Regions from separate parts of the Lysinibacillus sp. NPDC097868 genome, predicted to be linked through region 2. Evidence: riboswitches for the same ligand, from Rfam matches in the RefSeq annotation. Region 2 holds a riboswitch; each other region holds the start of a gene.
The links. A riboswitch is a leader RNA that binds a small molecule or an ion and turns the genes downstream of it on or off. The one in region 2 is predicted to bind cobalamin.
Positions count from the first base shown of each region.

Region 1 (3,141 bases), on a different contig from region 2:
ACGTTCCGTGCACTTCGACAAGGCCTAGAGCAAGCCGAAAATATATTGCTTGAACCATATTATCGCTTTAAATTGAAAGCATCGAATGATTTTATCGGTCGTATGATGAACGATATCCAGCAAGCAGATGGTACTTTTGATGCCCCCGTATTAACAGAGGAACAAGTAACATTAACAGGACGTGTACCCGTTGCAACATTTATGCATTATAGTACTACATTCGCTGCTTATACGAACGGCAAAGGGTCAATATCGTTACAATTTGATGGCTACGATAAATGCCATAATAGTGAAGAAATAATAGCGCAAATCAATTACAATAAACAGGCAGATCCCGACTATACATCCTCCAGTATTTTTTGTGCGAAAGGAAAGGGCTATTCAGTTCCTTGGTATGAGGCAAAAGAAGCCATGCATTGCTTGTAATCATCCGAGAAACAGCATTTTCCAATAGCATAATAGCGATTAGGGATGGTTTTATCGGTTATTTAGTCATTTTTATTGGCGATTTCAAAAGTTAACGGCAAAATTCATCAATATTATTTACCATAATAAATGACTGAAGGCATCGAGAATATCTCGATGCCTTTTATATAAATCCTATAAAGCCTTTTTTGCTTTCGCAACAAAAGTATTAGCTGATTCCACAATTACGTAACCATTACTATTCGAAAAATCAACAAGAACCGAACCAGGTTTACTCTTTAAAATTTGTAATTGCTCAATTAATTGGAGCAATAATTGATGACCATTGCCTCGTGGATGCCAATTTAAATGATAATCATTTAAATCTTTAACCCTTTGAAGAAATTGAGCATATTCGGACTCTACATACTTTATTAAATGTACTATTTTATTACTATCTTGATTTGTATGAACTACTAACGACAACTCTTCTAAATAGGTGTGATAGAACCGCATAACCATCGAGCAAAGTAAATCATTGACTCTTGCAGCACTTAAAATGGGCTTCGGCTCTAAATCAAGCCTATCTAAATTTGGTTTAGCTCGAATCGAATCAATACGTGTTATTAAATGATACGGCTCACCATTTACTTCATAAACAATTGGATTTGTTGGCATGTACATCATAAAGCCATTCTTTTTTGTTTTCAGCTCATCCGCCACACTTGCCTTAGCAAATAGGCAGCCCTCATACACCTCATTTTGAATCCAAATGATGTCTTTATTATAGAAAATTTGATTAAATAAACGTTCTTTTTGAATAAGTCCTGTTGCTAAAAACTGATCAACAAGTGCTTCAATGACCATTCTAGTTTTTGGCTGCTTGGCAACTTCAATGCGCGGCAGTTTACAAATCTTCATATCTTCATATTGCTTTTCCTGTGTTGTACAAACATGAATCTTCGTCATACGTGCACCTCGTTTCGTACATATTTTCAAAACAAATGTTTAGATCACATAAAAACGGATTTCCTGTTTTGAGAGGAAATCCGTCATCCGGCTAATCATTATCATTCATCCAGCAACATCAAACACTGCACCAATTGGAGAGATTTGGCTCGATGCCGTATCCCTATATTTGCTTTGGTTTTGGTCGTTTGACGTACTGGGACGAATAGAACATTCTGTTTTGTCAACATGCCACCTCCTATTCCTCGTAGGTTACTGGTGTGTACTTGTAACAGGCAGGTCTCCTGACTTATGATCATTGCTTCTTTTCACCTTCCCATCATTTGACAGTGGTCTTCGAAAAGTCGCTCACATTTACAGTTGCGGGACAGTGTCGGACTTACACCGACTTCCCTTTTCAGTAAATTGCACGCAATTTACACCTATTACTACACGCTATTCAGTTGTAATAAAATTTATAGTATCGCTAGTATACTATTAAATCATATTGTAAAGTAATGGAATTTCAATGTCAATGAACAGTACAACGTATCTATTTGGACTTACAGATTAGTATAGTGTTGAGTACATTCGTAAAAATGATACTTTTCCATCCAAATCAAAGCTAATTATTTTCAAATATCATTCACTTTCCATCGCTTGAAATAGCTTTTGAGCATAGCTATCGGTGAAATTAAATCCATCTTGTTCCTTGTACTGTTCATCGACAATTTCGCCAGCTTTCATTACATAAATCCGTTCACTTAAATATGAAACTGCTTTTAAGTCATGGGAAATAAATAAAATAGCCATGTTTCTTTCTTTATTTAACGTAATTAATAAATCGATAATTTCCCGCTGAATTAAGCGATCTAAGCTAGAAACAATTTCATCACATACTATCAATTTTGGTTCAACTAGAAGTGAGCGTAATAAATTTACTCTTTGCTTCTCTCCACCACTAAGTTCAGAGGGCAGAGATTGTAATATATCGTTTGATAACTTGACCTTCTCAAGCATCGTTTGTAAATAGGTGTCCGTCAAGAATTTTTGGTGCTGCAATGGCTCCTTTAATAGTTCCTTAACCGTCCACATAGGGTTTAAAGCATTACTAGCATTTTGGAATATAATTTGGCACTTTTCATAAAAGGACTTCCGATTGTTCTTTGTGATTTGTTGATTTTGAAAATTTAAGGTCCCTTTATCAGGTGATTCTAGCTGCATAATGACTTTGGCTAAAGTACTTTTACCGCTTCCACTTTCTCCTACAAGTCCGACGATTTCGCCTTCTCCTACAGTAAGGTTTATATTTGCTAACACTTGCTGTCCTGTTCGATAGCTTTTATTTACGTTTTCTACCCGAAGCAACTAAAACGCCTCCTAAAAATGATTTGTGACAAGCCGTTTTGTATACGGATGTTTTGGTTGCTCAAAAATTTCTGTCGCTTGCCCCTTCTCGACAATCTCTCCATTTTTCATCACAACAATCGTATCCGCTAGTGAAACTGCAACTCCTAAATCATGGGTAATCAGTATAATAGTTGTTCCCAGTTGAGCATGAAGATTTTTTAGTAATGTAATAAAATGTTGTTGATGTAACATATCTAAGGCAGAAGTTGGTTCATCAGCTATCAATATGTCTGGCTCATTATACAATGCACAGGCTAGCATGCAACGTTGCAGCATACCACCTGACAACTCAAATGGATAGCAATTTAATACATCATCGGTCAAGTTTAATTCCTTTAATATAGCGGTCATTTTAGGCACAAACATTTCTTTCTCCTC
Region 1 is NZ_JBIWBS010000001.1:1,371,690-1,374,830, reverse strand. Features, by position in the region: gene ACIQXJ_RS06755 (GTP-binding protein) at 1-426, shown strand, start outside; gene ACIQXJ_RS06750 (hypothetical protein) at 601-1,374, opposite strand; cobalamin riboswitch at 1,632-1,815, opposite strand; gene ACIQXJ_RS06745 (ABC transporter ATP-binding protein) at 1,996-2,721, opposite strand; gene ACIQXJ_RS06740 (ATP-binding cassette domain-containing protein) at 2,734-3,141, opposite strand, start outside.
Region 1: it holds a riboswitch for cobalamin, as region 2 does, so the genes downstream of both, ACIQXJ_RS06750 (hypothetical protein) here and ACIQXJ_RS17245 (ABC transporter substrate-binding protein) in region 2, are expected to answer to the same signal.

Region 2 (3,141 bases):
CACCTAAATGCTTTGCTCGTTCCTCTCCATAGAGCAGAACATTTAGCTCGCGTCTTTGCGTCCACAAAATAACAGAGCCAATGACCACAAATGGGGTAATCATTTGCACATACGGCCATCCTCGCATCGAGACTGAGCCTAGTAACCAGCCAATCACTTGCCGAAGCTCTTCACCTGATAACGCTATCATTAGTGAAATGAGCGACCCTAAAAAAGAACTAAAAATAACTCCGGTTAAAATAAGTGTCTCCATTTTCAGAGAACGGTCTACTATTCTGGCAAAGCTCATCACAGCTACCATCGTTAGTACAGCCCCTATCATACTGAGCGTTGGCAATGCATACAAACCGACAACTGGTATAGAGATGCCGAAAAATAGTGTCATGACAGCACCGACTGACGCTCCTGAAGATACACCAAGCGTATACGGATCTGCTAACGGGTTTTTTAACAATCCTTGAAAGGCTGCCCCTGCAATGGCCAACGATGCTCCTACAAGACCTGCGAGCAATACTCGCGGCAAACGAATTTTCCATAAAATATTGGCAGCTGTTTCATCTGCCGCTTTATTCCAAAATACCTCTAACGGAATATGAACCGAGCCTATTGATACGCCACACCAGATGCTAACGATAAGTAACGTAATGGCTGTTACATAGGCAAAAACTGTTTTACTCACTCGAAAGCCTCAGGATAGACGGCTTTCGCTAACTCTTCAAGCCCATCTGCTAACCGCGGGCCCTGACGACTTGTCGTATTTTCATCTACTTGCACAATAGCCTTATTTTTTACAGCCGTAATTGTCTCAAAGCCTGCACGTTGTGGAATTTTTGTTAAAATATCGGGCACATAATTATAAGTGACCACGATGACATCTGGATTTTTTGTAATAATTTGTTCTGCATCAATTTTGAACCAGCCATCCGTATCAGCTGCGATATTTTCGGCATGAATCATCTCTAGCATCTCCTGCATAAACGTGTCCTTGCCAGGTGTGTAGATTTCTGGTTCATCTGACGTTTCTACAAAGACTTTCTTCATCTTCACGTCCTGTAATTTTGCTTGGACTTCCTCAACCTTTGCTTTCATATTGGCAATAATTTTTTCCGCCTCTGGTAGCTTACCAGTGGCGCGACCTAATTGCTCAATCGTCGTATATGTCTCATTAAAATCACTCGCGTTTTTCACAACAAATACTTTAACACCCGCTGCTTCCAGCTGATCCATCGCTCCCCCTAAAGAAGCTATACCTGATTCATGTGCAAAAACGATATCTGGCTGTAAAGCAATAATTTGTTCTATATTAAATTCCATACTGCCAACCTTTTCTTTGTCAGCAACCTCTGGTGGATAATCATCATAATCATTAACGCCAACGATTTTATCATTTAAGCCAAGTCCAAATAATATTTCTGTGTTACTTGGAATAAGAGAAATAATTTTCTCTGGCGGTGCTTCTAGTACAATATCTTTGCCAGTAGCATCTGTTATTGTTAGCGGGAACGTTGCTTCTTCTACCTGTTTTGTATCCTGCTGATCCTGCTGATCCTGCTGATCCTGCTGCTCTGTTGTTGATTTGTCGTTTTTCGGTTCTTCTCCACATGCTGCTAGAATGCCCATTGCTAAAAATGCTGATAACCCTATTTTCCAATACTTTTTCATTGTGAGACCTCCTTAGATTGTATGTGCATTTTTCAGCTCTGTTCACTTGATTGATCGATAGAATGTTGGCAACTTATTGCCTTTATGTTCAATTATTTATCGTCAGTAGCTTTCCAAAACAAAAAAACCCCCTCGTCATCATAACGAGAGGCGGTGCTTGCACAAAAAAACCACCATCCTATCCTCGTAGGCTGCAATGTATCGTTCTATAAAGGCAGGTCTCCTGGCTCGTGCTCCAAATGCTTTTTCATGCCTTCCCAAAAAAAATTCAGTGGCATAGATTGAAAAAACTCACACTTACAGTGGCGGGACCGCATCGGAATTACACCGATTTCCCTTTTCACTTTACTTTAGTAAAGAACCTTTATAATATTCAGTTGATTTTATTATACATGAAAATAGAAATAGATAACGATAAAAAAGAGACCCTGTATTAGCGTCTCTTTTTTAAGATCGTTGATTTCCACTGTGTGCGGACACTTTACGCTTCAATCAACTAGTATAATTCTTTGAGTGCCTGGCACTACATAGAACCTAACATAATGTCGACTCCTAAATCGGAAAAATCCACTTCGTTTTCCGCGTTCCCGCAGGATAAAAAAATTTTCAAAATTGTTTGTGTGCCTGACACCCGCTACATAATTTCCGAAAAATATTGCACAGTTTTCATTGGTGCGCCTATTTCGCGCAATGCCCATGTATCTTCTAAATAAATATCTGCTAGCTTTTCATACTTGTCGCCAAATTTGACTGCCCATTCGACTGCCACTACACTTTCGTATAAATGGGCCATTTTTTCGGCTACTCCCTTTGCCTCGTACGACTTCGTAGCCTCATCCAAACGACTAAAGACTTGCAATGTTGCTTCTGTTTTCTTCAGTTGCTCGCCTACAATTTGTACTAATGAACAATCAGTTAACTTCGTCAAACGCTCGCGCATTACATGGACAAATAATTCATGGGCATTAAATTTATCTACTAAGCGAATAAGCTCAAGTGCTAAAATGTTAGCCGTACCTTCCCATACCGTAAGTACTTGAGCATCTCTAAGTAAACGTGGCGTTACAAAATCTTCGATATAACCGTTTCCTCCATGCAATTCAATTGCTTCGCTTGCGTAATGTACCGCCTGTTCAGCTGTTTCTTTTTTCATGATGGCGATATTCAAACGATTAAGAATGATGTCCTGCTCATTCCCCTGACCACTCGTTACCTTGTCATATAATTGAATAAGATCAAAAACAGTAGCTACCTCTACATGTAACTTAGCAGCATATTTCCCTAATGTATCCTGAATCATTGGGTATTGAATTAAAGGTTGCCCGAACGCATTTCGGTTTGTGACATAATGCTTCGCCTCTAAATAACCTCGACGCATAATGCCAATGGAAGCTACGGCGTTACAAATTCGAGATAAATTAAGAGCCTCTAACATATAATAAATTCCTTTGTTTGGCTCTCCAACGACATACGCAAGTG
Region 2 is NZ_JBIWBS010000003.1:77,756-80,896, forward strand. Features, by position in the region: gene ACIQXJ_RS17240 (FecCD family ABC transporter permease) at 1-679, opposite strand, end outside; gene ACIQXJ_RS17245 (ABC transporter substrate-binding protein) at 676-1,662, opposite strand; cobalamin riboswitch at 1,859-2,043, opposite strand; gene ACIQXJ_RS17250 (acyl-CoA dehydrogenase family protein) at 2,297-3,141, opposite strand, start outside.

Region 3 (3,141 bases), on a different contig from region 2:
AATTAAGTCCATTAATTGTAATTGATGCTGAATGTCTAAATGATTAGTAGGCTCATCTAAAATAAGCACTTGCGCCTGTTGTGCTAGTGCACGTGCAACCATCACTCTCTTTTTTTCTCCTCCAGAAAGAGAACTAAAGCTGCGCGTTTCTAAATGGGCAATACCCGTTTGAGACAATGCCTCTTTTACAATATTGAAGTCTTCCTTACCGTCCATTTCAAAAAGCTTCTTATGTGGCGTTCTTCCCATGCTCACCAAATCTTTGACTTTAAAATCGAATAACACAGGTGTTTCTTGACTAACAACGGCTAAATTTTTTGCAATTGCTCTACTTGATTGCTTAAAAATATCTTCCTCATTCAATAATACAGTTCCACTTTCGGGCTTTAATAACCGATACATATTTTTCAATAGTGTAGACTTTCCACTACCATTAGGACCAATTAAACCGACAAATTGCTTTTCCTTTATTTGAATGCTTACTTCTTTTAATATGCGCTGATCATGAATGGAGAATGATACATGCTTCGCCTCTAATGTCATAGCCTTTAATCTCCTTCACCAAATGAATAATTGTTACGGCGTAGTAGCCAAATGAAAAATGGACCGCCACAAAAGGCAGTAATGATGCCAATTGGCATTTCTTCTGGAGCTATTATCACGCGTGCAATCGCATCAGCCCAAACTAAGAAAATCCCTCCTAATAATGCGCTAATAGGGATGACATATTTATAATTAGACCCCACTATTAATCGCACGATATGTGGAATTATTAAACCAACAAACCCAATGGAGCCACTTACTGCAACAAGCACACCTGTTAGTAAAGATACGAGTAGTATCAATTGAATTCGAAATTGTTGAAGATTAACACCTAATGTGACCGCCGCTTCTTCGCCAAGTAGTAATAAATTTAAATTTCGATAATGAAGCCATAACAAACCAAAAACGATGAAAAAAATAATCGCTGGAATGAATAAATTACTCCATTTTGCGCCTGCAAGACTTCCAAGCATCCAATACATAACGGCTTTTATACCGCCCTCTTCCTTAGACATCATTAACATAAAATTTGAAGTAGCAGATAAGATAAACGATACTGCCATTCCTGCTAGCAACAAACGGAAAATAGATATACGCCCCCCTACACGTGACAAGAAAAATACCAACACAATTGCTATAAAGGAGCCTAGAAAAGCAGCTACTGAAAGGGCGTAGATACCTAAAAATGAAAAAGCACCTAAAATGATGACAGCCGTGGCACCAACTGTCGCACCTGAAGAAATACCTAAAATATATGGATCTGCAATTGAATTACGGACAAGTGCTTGCACAGCTGCTCCAGCAATAGCTAAGCCTGCTCCAACAATAGCTGCAAGCATGACACGTGGGACACGTATTTGCCATATAATAATTTCCTGTGAGCGGCTCCAATCATGCTCTATCGTATTTGAGAAAATAGGAATTTTCGAGAAAATAACCTTCCATACATGTAGTGGTGTAATTGACACTGAGCCAATCATTATAGCAACCGTCATTGAAGCAATCAGTACTAAAAGAAGGGTCAATGAAAATAACATAAATTTTTTATTCATTTGCTTATTAACTCCTTATCAATCTTGATAAATACGAAGCAATAAAAAAGGGTATTCTACGCACGAATGCATAGAAATACCCTAGGTTAAACAAAGTTGGAGAAGTATCCATCAATTGTCCGTAATTGCTTGCATCCTCGTGGGCATTACAGGTATAAACTAATTGGCAGGTCTCCTGGCTTCGATTCAACGTTACTATGATTGCCTTCCCATTCTAAAAACAGTGGCTACTACATCATAGAACTCCTCGTTACAGTTGCGGGACAGCGTCGGACTTACACCGACTTCCCTTTTAAGTGGCACTTGTTAACAAGCGTCACACCATTAGTTTCTGAAATTTTAAAATTATGACGATTCTATCATACATAATTATCGTAGTCTATAGCTCCTTACATCTAGGAATCAATCTTTCCTCTTTTCAACTTCATACCAATGGATTTTTGTACAAAACTTAATCCATAATTTCTGCACATTTACTTGTTACATTAAAACAATAAATGATAAGGAGGAAATGCATATGGTATTAAAAAGAAACTGGTTCCTAAGTTTAATGGCAGTAACGGCTTTACTAATATTATCAGCTTGCTCTAACGATACAGCGAAGTCGGTGCCTACTAATAGTGAAGCAATAGATCATAGTGCAGAAGCAGACCATGGAGAAGAGATGAATCATTCAAGCTCGGGTGAAGTTCCATCCACTTTAAAAACTGCTGAAAACCCTAAATTCCCTGTAGGCAGTACTGCTATTATTAAGGATGGACATATGGCAGGGATGGCAGGCGCCGAAGCAACGATTGTTGGGGCATATGATACAACTGCCTATATTATCTCCTATGAACCGACTACCGGTGGAAAGAAAATAGAAAATCATAAATGGGTAATACATGAGGAATTAATAGATCCAGGTGTTGCCCCATTGTCTCCAGGCACTGAAGTTAAAACAGATGCTACGCATATGAAAGGCATGGAAAATGCTACTGTTCGCATTGATGAAGCGGTACAAACGACTGTTTATATGATTGATTTCCCTTTAACAACAACTGGGGAAGAAATGAAAAATCATAAATGGGTTACAGAAAGCGAACTAGCGTCAAAATAAAAACAAAACAACCTCTAAGGTTTATTCCTTCAGAGGTTGTTACTAATTATTTGTCTATTGCTTTTTATCAGCTATCTTATGCCATTTATAGCCGATTCCCCACACTGTCTGTAAATAATCATCTACAGGAAAGCCACTTTTTCGCAGTTTTTCCCGTAAATTGCGGACATGCGAATCAATTGTTCGATCTTCAATTGTGACGTTATAGCCCCAAACTGAATTAATTAAATGTTCTCTTGAAAAAACTTTATTTTGATATTCAAGAAATAGCGCTATCATCGCAAACTCCTTTGGCGTTAAAAGAATAACCTCTTGTTGAAAAGACAATTCAACGGATTCTTTATTTAATCGTAGCCCTTCAAAAATAACTACGGGTTCCTCAGTTTTTGTTCTTCTTAAAACAGCATGTATACGTGCTACTAACTCTTCCTCGTCGAAAGGCTTTAA
Region 3 is NZ_JBIWBS010000009.1:42,418-45,558, reverse strand. Features, by position in the region: gene ACIQXJ_RS23395 (ABC transporter ATP-binding protein) at 1-543, opposite strand, end outside; gene ACIQXJ_RS23390 (FecCD family ABC transporter permease) at 549-1,595, opposite strand; cobalamin riboswitch at 1,743-1,936, opposite strand; gene ACIQXJ_RS23385 (YdhK family protein) at 2,113-2,694, shown strand; gene ACIQXJ_RS23380 (response regulator transcription factor) at 2,749-3,141, opposite strand, start outside.
Region 3: it holds a riboswitch for cobalamin, as region 2 does, so the genes downstream of both, ACIQXJ_RS23390 (FecCD family ABC transporter permease) here and ACIQXJ_RS17245 (ABC transporter substrate-binding protein) in region 2, are expected to answer to the same signal.